Regions from separate parts of the Salinactinospora qingdaonensis genome, predicted to be linked through region 2. Evidence: predicted binding sites of a transcription regulator. Region 2 holds the regulator's gene; the other holds the start of a gene.
The links. The regulator LexA, encoded in region 2, represses DNA repair genes until DNA is damaged. The targets are predictions, from matches to a motif close to TCGAACANNTGTTCGA.
Positions count from the first base shown of each region.

Region 1 (4,393 bases), on a different contig from region 2:
ACCGTAAGGGCGTCGTGTTGGTGCCCAAGGACAACGCCACCGAGGACGACATCATGCTCGCGGTGGCCGACGCCGGCGCCGAGGACGTCAACGACCTGGGGGAGACCTTCGAGATCATCTCCGAAGCCACGGATCTCAGCGCCGTTACCGCCGCGCTGCGCGAAAACGGCGTGGAGTACGACTCCGCCGAGGTGAACTTCCTTCCCAGCATGGAGGTCCCGTTGGAGGAGGAGACCGCGAAGAAGGTTATGCGCATCGTCGATGTCCTTGAGGACGCCGACGACGTCCAGAACGTCTACACCAACGCCGACATCTCCGACGAGGTGATGGAAAAGATCGGCTAGCGCTGTTGTGAGCGCTGCGCGCCCGGTGCGGTGACCGAGGCACGAGCCCTGTGCGAGCGCCACGGCACCGGGCGTCTTTCGCTGTTCACACGGGACTGCCCCACCTATCCTTCCCGTCCTTCCCGCGTACGCGGAAGCCTGCGATGCGGCGTGGCTTCGGGGCGAGGGACGAGCGGCGGGAAACGCCACCACCCACCCCACACCCGACGTGACACCCCTAGGCAGCCTCCGTTCCGGACGCTGGCGCTGGGGGTGCTAGCAGGCAGCGGGGTGAGCCGCAGCGCAGGACCGCGGGCGGTCGGTGAAACGGTGTTGCTTCGGGCTGCGGGGCTCGCCCAACTGTCGCCGTTCTCGCCTTCTCTTTGACGACGGCCGCTCCAGCTCCCAGAGCCGGGTCCCAGCGAGCTGGACCTCTCGCCCTCCTTTCCTTGGCTGTGCTGACTGCGTTGGCCGCAGTGCGCCTGCGGCGGCAGCGTCACCGGCTGCCTGCCAGGCCGGCTGCCAGGTTTTGTTGGGGCGCTACAGGCACAGCGACCGGCGGTACGATTCCCCCGACGTTCCGTGCCTTTTGACGTTAGAAAACGAGATTTATGGCTACCCCTTACCCGCCGGACCCCGGCCAGCAGCCCCCTTACAATCAGCCGCCGCACGGGATGCCTCCCCCGGGGATGCCACCCCAAGGCCCCCCGCCGCAGGGGCCGCCCCCGCCGGGGCCGCCGCCCGGCCCTCCTCTTGGCATGGGCGGGTACCCCTCGCCCCCCGACAAGGGGTTCTTCGGTGCGCTCTTCGACTTCAACTTCGACTATTTCGTGACGTCGAAAGTCATCAAGGTTCTCTACGTGCTCGGTATGGTCGCCGTCGCTTTGAGCACGTTGATATCCCTAGTCAGCGCGTTCGTGGTCATGGGCGACACGCCAGGGATGGGCATCGTGTTGCTCGTCGCGACCCCCATCTTGGGCATGATCTATCTGATCCTGTTGCGGATCTGGATGGAACTGCTGATCGTCATCTTCAAGATCGGTGAGGATCTGCGCGCCATGCGGGAACGCGGCGGTTTCTAGCCCCCAGCGCCGTACGCCGGTGGGGGCGCGCAGCGTCCTCACCGGTCGAACCGCGCCGTTTCGGCTGCCTGTCTCGACGGCTTTTCCACCGGCCAGGGCAGGGCGTCGGGCCGATTCCCGCGCCTCGCCCCTGCGCCTGTCGTCTCTCGCCCTCCCGGTTGCCGGAGGCACCACCCCATCGGCCGAAGACGATTCGGAAAACGGTCCGCCGTGATCCGGCGGTGGCGCGCCGACGTGTCCCACGTGACAGCGCTGCCGGATAGGCTTTCGCGAACGGGCGTTCGAGGTCAGTCAGGTGCGGCCCGGGGTGCAGCCGAAAGGACGGGAGACGAGCGAGTGCGGGTGCTGGGAGTCGATCCGGGACTGACCCGGTGCGGCATAGGCGTCGTCGACGGAGCCATCGGCCAGCCCTTGGCATTCGTGGCCGCCGGTGTGGTGCGGACCCCAGCCGAGGAGGAGTTGCCGCGTCGCCTGCTCGGCATCGAGCAGGGGCTAGAGGAGTGGCTTGACACCTACCGTCCCACCGCTGTCGCCGTCGAGCGCGTCTTCGCCCAGCACAATCTCAGTACCGTCATGGGCACCGCCCAGGCCGCGGCCGTGGCCATGACGTGCGCGGCCCGCCGCGAGCTGCCGGTGGCGCTGCACACCCCCAGTGAGGTCAAGGCCGCCATCTCCGGGAGCGGTCGGGCCGATAAGACCCAGGTAGGGGGAATGGTGACCCGACTGCTCAGGCTCGACGGCCCGCCCCGGCCCGCCGACGCCGCCGACGCGGTGGCCCTGGCCATCTGCCACATCTGGCGCGGCGGCGCGCACGCCCGGGTGGCCAAAGCCCAAGAAGAGTTCGCCCGTAAGGTCGAGTCGGCCCGCGCTGCCCGGCACTATGGACAGGGGAGGCACAAGTAACCGTGATCGCTTTTCTCAGCGGCCGAGTCGCCGCCCGTGGTGCCGAGTCCGCCGTCATCGAGGTCGGAGGGGTCGGCATGACGGTGCGGTGCACACCGGCCACCCTGGCGGGGCTCCAGGTGGGCGAGACCGCAACGGTCGCCACGTCGCTGGTCGTGCGGGAGGACTCGCTTACGCTCTACGGGTTCGCCGACGATGACGAGCGCGACGTCTTCGAGCGCGTGCAGTTGGCCAGTGGGGTGGGGCCGCGGTTGGCGCTGGCCGTCCTCGCCGTGTTGACCCCCGACACGCTGCGCCGCGCTGTCGCCGCAGAGGATACGGGGGCGCTGACCCGCGTTCCCGGCATCGGTCGCAAGGGCGCCCAACGCATCGTGTTGGAGTTGCGCGACAAGCTGGGACCGCCCGCCGAGGAGCCCGCTGCCACCGAGGAGGAGGGCGCTGCCGCGCCGGTGTTCGGTGCCAACGCCGCCTGGCGCCCCCAGGTGGTGGCCGGTCTGGTCAACCTGGGCTGGTCCACCAAGGACGCCGAGGCTGCGGCCTCGGCTGTGGCCGCCGACGCGGGCGAGGAGACCGACGTCTCGGTCCTGCTGCGCAGCGCGCTGCGCAAACTGAGCCGAGCCTGATGCTGACAGGAGGCGCGAACAGTCATGAGTGAGCACGAGCGCGAGCTCGTCTCCCCTGACGCCGATGGGGACGACCGCGCCATCGAAGGCGCGCTGCGGCCCAAGCGCCTGGAGGACTTCGTAGGACAGCGGCGGGTGCGCGAACAGCTTTCCCTGGTGTTGCGCAGCGCCCAGCGCCGCGGGCGCACGCCAGACCACGTGCTGATGTCGGGGCCGCCGGGGTTGGGCAAGACGACACTGGCGATGATCATCGCCGCCGAACTGGGGGCCTCGCTGCGCATCACCTCAGGGCCGGCCATTGAGCGCTCCGGGGACCTGGCGGCGGTGCTGTCGACGCTGCACGAGGGTGAGGTGCTCTTCCTCGACGAAATCCACCGCATGGCGCGACCGGCTGAGGAGATGCTCTATGTCGCCATGGAGGATTTCCGGGTCGACGTCATGGTGGGCAAGGGGCCCGGGGCCACGGCCATCCCGCTCGACATCGCCCCCTTCACGCTTGTAGGCGCGACCACGCGGGCGGGACTGTTGCCGCCGCCGCTGCGGGACCGTTTCGGTTTCGTCGCACACATGGACTTTTACCATCCCGAGGAGTTGGAGACGATCCTCAACCGTTCGGCGGGGCTTCTCGGGGTCGATCTGCATCCGGAGGCGGCCAGGGAGGTGGCGGGGCGATCCCGCGGCACGCCGCGTATCGCCAACCGGCTGCTGCGCCGGGTGCGCGACTACGCCGAGGTTCACGGCAACGGTGAGCTGTCGCTGGAGGTGGCCCAGGCCGCGCTACAGCTCTACGAAGTCGACCAGCAGGGGCTGGATCGTCTCGACCGGGCCGTGCTGTACGCGCTGCTGCGCCGGTTCCGCGGTGGCCCGGTGGGACTGTCCACGCTCGCGGTGTCGGTGGGGGAGGAGTCCGAGACTGTGGAGTCGGTGGCCGAACCGTTCCTGGTGCGCTCGGGCTTCATCGCCCGCACCCCGCGCGGCCGGGTGGCCACCCCCGAGGCGTGGTCGCACATGGGGCTGACGCCGCCGCCCGATGCCGCTTTCGGGGTGGCGAGCTTGTTCGATGAAGCGGGTCAACCCACGACGGATCAGTAGGGGGCCGCGGGGTGTGCCGAGCGCGTTGACGTGAGAGTGGGACAACAGACACCGAACCGTTAACCTCTGGGGGTTCGCAGCTCACCGTTGTTACAGCGGCAGCATAAGCTGGAGGGACAACCTCAGGCGGGAGCCTCGCGATTGTTCGGGGCGCGCGCGTGAATCTAGACTGCGCATGCCGTGACCGGCGGTCGGCCCGTTCGGCGCAGTGGCGCATGCCGACCGCGCGTGGTGGCACGTGATACGGCCACCGCCGCAGATTCCTAGGAAAGGACGCCCCTGTGGGCCTTGTCACTCTTGCAGCCGAAACTCAACAGCCTCCGGGTGGGATCTTCGGGACGCTGCTCCCGTTCGTTCTCATCATCGTCGT
Region 1 is NZ_BAABDD010000011.1:39,016-43,408, reverse strand. Features, by position in the region: gene ABD848_RS13450 (YebC/PmpR family DNA-binding transcriptional regulator) at 1-344, shown strand, start outside; gene ABD848_RS13445 (DUF4282 domain-containing protein) at 1,082-1,405, shown strand; gene ruvC (crossover junction endodeoxyribonuclease RuvC) at 1,742-2,308, shown strand; gene ruvA (Holliday junction branch migration protein RuvA) at 2,311-2,931, shown strand; gene ruvB (Holliday junction branch migration DNA helicase RuvB) at 2,956-4,023, shown strand; gene yajC (preprotein translocase subunit YajC) at 4,305-4,393, shown strand, end outside.
Region 1: ruvC (crossover junction endodeoxyribonuclease RuvC) is a predicted target of LexA. The motif match lies at 1,675-1,690, and genes of this name have one in related genera.

Region 2 (4,393 bases):
CGCGCGTTCGCGCGGTGGTGCTGTTCGGGCGCTCGCCAGCCCGGCGCCCACGGCGGCACCATGCGCCGATGGAGACCGGCTAGGCCGGCCCGTCACGCTCGGCCCGCAGGCCGGCGATCTCGCGTTCGAAGTCCTCCAGCGACGCGAAGTTGCGATACACCGAGGCGAAGCGCAGGTAGGCCACCTCGTCGAGGTCGCGCAGCGGCCCGAGGATGGCCAGTCCGACCTCGTGGGCGGGTACCTCGGCGCTCCCCCGGCCTCGAATCGACTCTTCGACCCGCTGGCCCAAGAGAGCGAGCGCATCCTCAGAGACGGGACGTCCCTGACAGGCGCGGCGCACGCCGGCGATGATCTTGGCGCGCGAGAACGGCTCGGTCACGCCAGACCGTTTGGCGACCATAAGCAGCACAGTCTCTTGGGTGGTGAAACGCCGCCCGCACTCCGCACAGGAGCGTCGGCGCCGGATGGCCGCGCCGTCGTCGGTGGAGCGGCTGTCGATCACCCGCGTGTCAGGGTGGCGGCAGAACGGACAGTGCACGCTGGCACGCCTCCCCCCGTGTGCGCATGGCTGGCTTCCCCGTCGCTGGCCCCAACGGCGGAGGCGGCCGGCGGGCGCGCCGGCCCTCCGCCGTGGCGGCAATGGCGAACGTTTGATCTGCCACCCACTAAAGCACAATTTCTGGGTGGGTTGTTCCAGTAGCCCACTAGATATTGTGGGGAAATTACCTTCACTGTCGAGCCGTCGGCCGCCGGAAACCACCGGTCGTCGCGGTTGAAGTGCAGGTCATCATGGCGGAGTCAGGCAGGTTTGGCGAGGCGGCGCGCCTGAGCGTGTCGGCTTAGGCCGCCCAGGTGAAACTTCCCACGAGCGCGAGGGGGGTGGGAGGGCAACCTCTGCTGTCCCATGTCGCATGGGTGCCGGCCATCGCGCGGCGCCACACCGATGCGATGCCGCCGGGGCTGAGGTCAGGAGGAGGGCAGTAGCAGCACTTGGCCCGGGTCGATTCTGGTGTCGCTGAGGTCGTTGATCTCGACGAGCTCGTAAACCGTGCTGCGGGGGTCGTGGTTGGGGCGTATTCGCTGCGCGATCTCCCACAACGTGTCACCGTCTTCGACCACGATCGTCGACGATGAGGTGTCGAGCTCATCTGACTCGGTGGAGGCTCCGGCCGCGGAGGTCCCAAGCGCCATGGTCAGCACCACCGTGAGCGCGAAGCCCGCCGTGAGCGCGGTAGCCAGCGCGCTGACGAGCACGAGACGACCGCGACGGGTCAACCGCGGACCGCGGGGAGGGGAAGGAGGCGCGGAGAGATCGGGCAGCCCTTCGACGGAGGGCAGGATTGTGGCGGACGAACCGCCGCTGGGGGTGCTCACGGCTCCTCCCGCCCACTCGGGGACGTCAACGGACCAGTCGTAAACCTCGGTCTCGGGCGCGGAGTGAACCACCCGCAGCACGGAACGCTGGGCGTGTGACGGCGAGCGACGATCCGCCCCAGCGGGATCATGACCGGGGCCTAGGTTTTTTGGGGGCAACGGTGCCTCGGGCACGGCGGCAGCCGCGGACGCAGATCCGACTGTACACACTGTCTTCACCTTTGAACGCGAACCCAATAGAACTGACGTTCGATTACTACCGTATCCTGACGAATTTTTCAGCACCATCTCGAACGTTTGTTTGATATCGCTCTGTTAGGGCACTAACCTTGGACACGCTGTACTTGCGATACACCGACCTCGTCGCGCGCACGACATCGCATCGAGATACCGCTGTCACACCGCCGATGGCGGTGGACGCCTGACACCCCACACCGACCCGCCGAGGAGGCCGGACGTGCCGGAGGAGAACCACGTGACGCAGGAACCTCACACGGGTGGAAAGGCCGTCACCGCACTCCGGCCCACTGCCACTGATATCGGCGCGGGGGGGACCGACGCCGAGCAGACCTCAACGACACAGTCGGACGCCACTCCGAAACTCACGGATCGTCAGCAGAGTGTCCTGAACGTCATCCATCGTTACGTGCAGCAACGTGGCTACCCGCCGTCCATCCGGGAGATCGGTGACGCGGTGGGGCTGTCGAGCCCTTCTAGTGTCGCGCACCAATTGAAGGTGTTGCAACGTAAGGGCTACCTGCACCGCGATCAGAACCGCCCACGTGCGGTGGAAATTCGCATTCCGGGCCAGCCCCCCGTGCGCTCATGGGACGAGTTGCACTTCGATCACGCCGCCGATGCCGAGCGCTCGACCGACGTTCCCGTGCTGGGGCGCATCGCCGCCGGCGGGCCGGTGCTGGCCGAGGAGTCCGTCGAGGACGTCTTCACGCTGCCCAAGCAGCTTGTGGGCGAGGGCCGGCTGTTCATGCTCAACGTGGTCGGCGACTCCATGGTCGAAGCCGCCATCAACGACGGTGACCTGGTCGTTGTCCGTCAACAGCCCGAGGCCAACAACGGCGACATCGTGGCCGCCCTCATCGATGACGAGGCCACGGTCAAGGCGTTCAAACGCGACGGCGACCATGTCTGGCTGCTGCCACGCAACGAGGAGTACCAGCCCATCAGCGGCGACCAGGCGACCATTCTCGGCAAGGTCGTCGCGGTACTGCGCAAGGTGTAACGCCTTCGCTTCAATTCGGCACACTCCCGTGACCTCAGGGCGAATCAGCCCGAGACAGTGGCGCCGCAACGGGTGGCTCCAGCGCGGACTACGGTAGGGGACATGTCGCGCTCTCTGGCCGTAATACGCCGCTGCCTCGTCCTGGCTCTGGGCTGTCTCGCTCTGTTCGTGACCGGCTGCGCGCCACAGGGAGACCCGCCGTCCCAGACCACCTCCCCCGCTCCGGCGCCCGCGGTAACCGAACACGACATCACTTTCACCAGCGGCCCGGACACGCTGCACGGAACCTTCGCCGTTCCCGACAACGCCGACGGCCCGCTTCCCGGCGCGCTGATCATCTCCGGCAGTGGCCCCACCGACCGCGACGGCAACAGCGAGGCCCGCCCCAACGCCGACACCAACGCCAACCTCGCGCGGGTCCTGGCGCAGGCGGGCGTGGCCTCACTGCGCTACGACAAACTCGGCTCCGGCGAAACCGGCCACGCCTCTCGCTCCCCCGACGAGCCGGTCGGCTACGACGTGTTCGAGAGCGAGATGATCCACGCCTACGCCCGCCTCGCCTCCCAACCCGAAATCGACACCTCCCGGCTGCTGGTGGTCGGACACAGCGAGGGCAGCATCTTCGCGCTGCGCTCTACCCACGTCATCGACGAGCACCCGCCCACCGGGCTCATCCTCGTCGCACCGGTCGGCGACCGCTACCTCGACCTCATCGATCGCCAACTGACCGAACGAATCCGCACCGCCGAAAGCCAGGGAGCACTGGACGCCCCCACGGCGACGAAGTGGCTCTCTGACACCCGGTACTCGGTTGCGCGCCTCCGCGCCGGAGAGTCGCTGCCCGAGGACCTTCCTCCGCAGATCGAGCCGCTGTTCAACCCCAGCGTCGCACCGTTCCTGCGCCAGATCGACGCCATGGACCCCGTACGCCTAGCGCAGCAGGTGCCCTCGGAGGTGAACTCTCTCGTGCTGTGGGGAACAGCCGACTCCCAGGTCACCGAATCCGAAGTTGACCGGCTCATGACAGGGTTGTCCAACGCGCGGCGAGTCGATCTCGAAGGCGCCGACCACATCCTGCGCATGTACGACGACTCCCCCGGCGCCGCTGTGCTCGATGAGGACCGTCCCTTCTCCCCCGACGTCGCCCCCGCGGTCAGGCGGTTCCTCAACGAGAGCCTGTGATGTGACCCGGCGCGCGAGAGGCCGGGTCACATCGGCGCTCAAGAGCCGCTGTCGCGCACCGTGGCAACGACCTCGCGGGTCAGCTTCTCCGCCTCAGCGATGGCCTCATCGGGGGGCAGAGTCTCGGTGTAGTAGTAGTTGGTAGCCGAGGTGTAGCAGATCGAGAACACCAGGTTGGATAGCCGTGTGCCCACACACCCAGCCTCGTTTTGCGAGTCATACCAGGTGAGAGCTTCATCTCCCAGGTCATCCAGCGCCGAAGTGTCGAACTGCTCGGATCGCTGCGCTAGATCTTGGGAAGCGGCATCTTGCCCCGAGATCCCGAACTGATCCTCGTAGCGGGAGAGCAGGACGAGGGCGTCGGAGGGGACCCGGCGGCTGTCCTTGGGGGTGCTCCACTGGCACTGGCGCGCCTCCCACGACTGCGGGGCCTGCGGGTCGGTCGAGGCCGTCAGTTTCTCATCGATCACCCGGTCGTGCCGGGGAACCAGTCGGCCCAGGGCCTCGCCCTCGACAACTGAGCACTCCGGCAGCGCGCTGTAGACGTGACCGGAACTGCGTCCGCTCTCGATCAGCAACCCCACGCCCACGACGAAG
Region 2 is NZ_BAABDD010000001.1:89,329-93,721, forward strand. Features, by position in the region: gene nrdR (transcriptional regulator NrdR) at 80-538, opposite strand; gene ABD848_RS00365 (LysM peptidoglycan-binding domain-containing protein) at 967-1,374, opposite strand; gene lexA (transcriptional repressor LexA) at 1,832-2,614, shown strand; gene ABD848_RS00375 (alpha/beta hydrolase) at 2,717-3,796, shown strand; gene ABD848_RS00380 (hypothetical protein) at 3,835-4,393, opposite strand, start outside.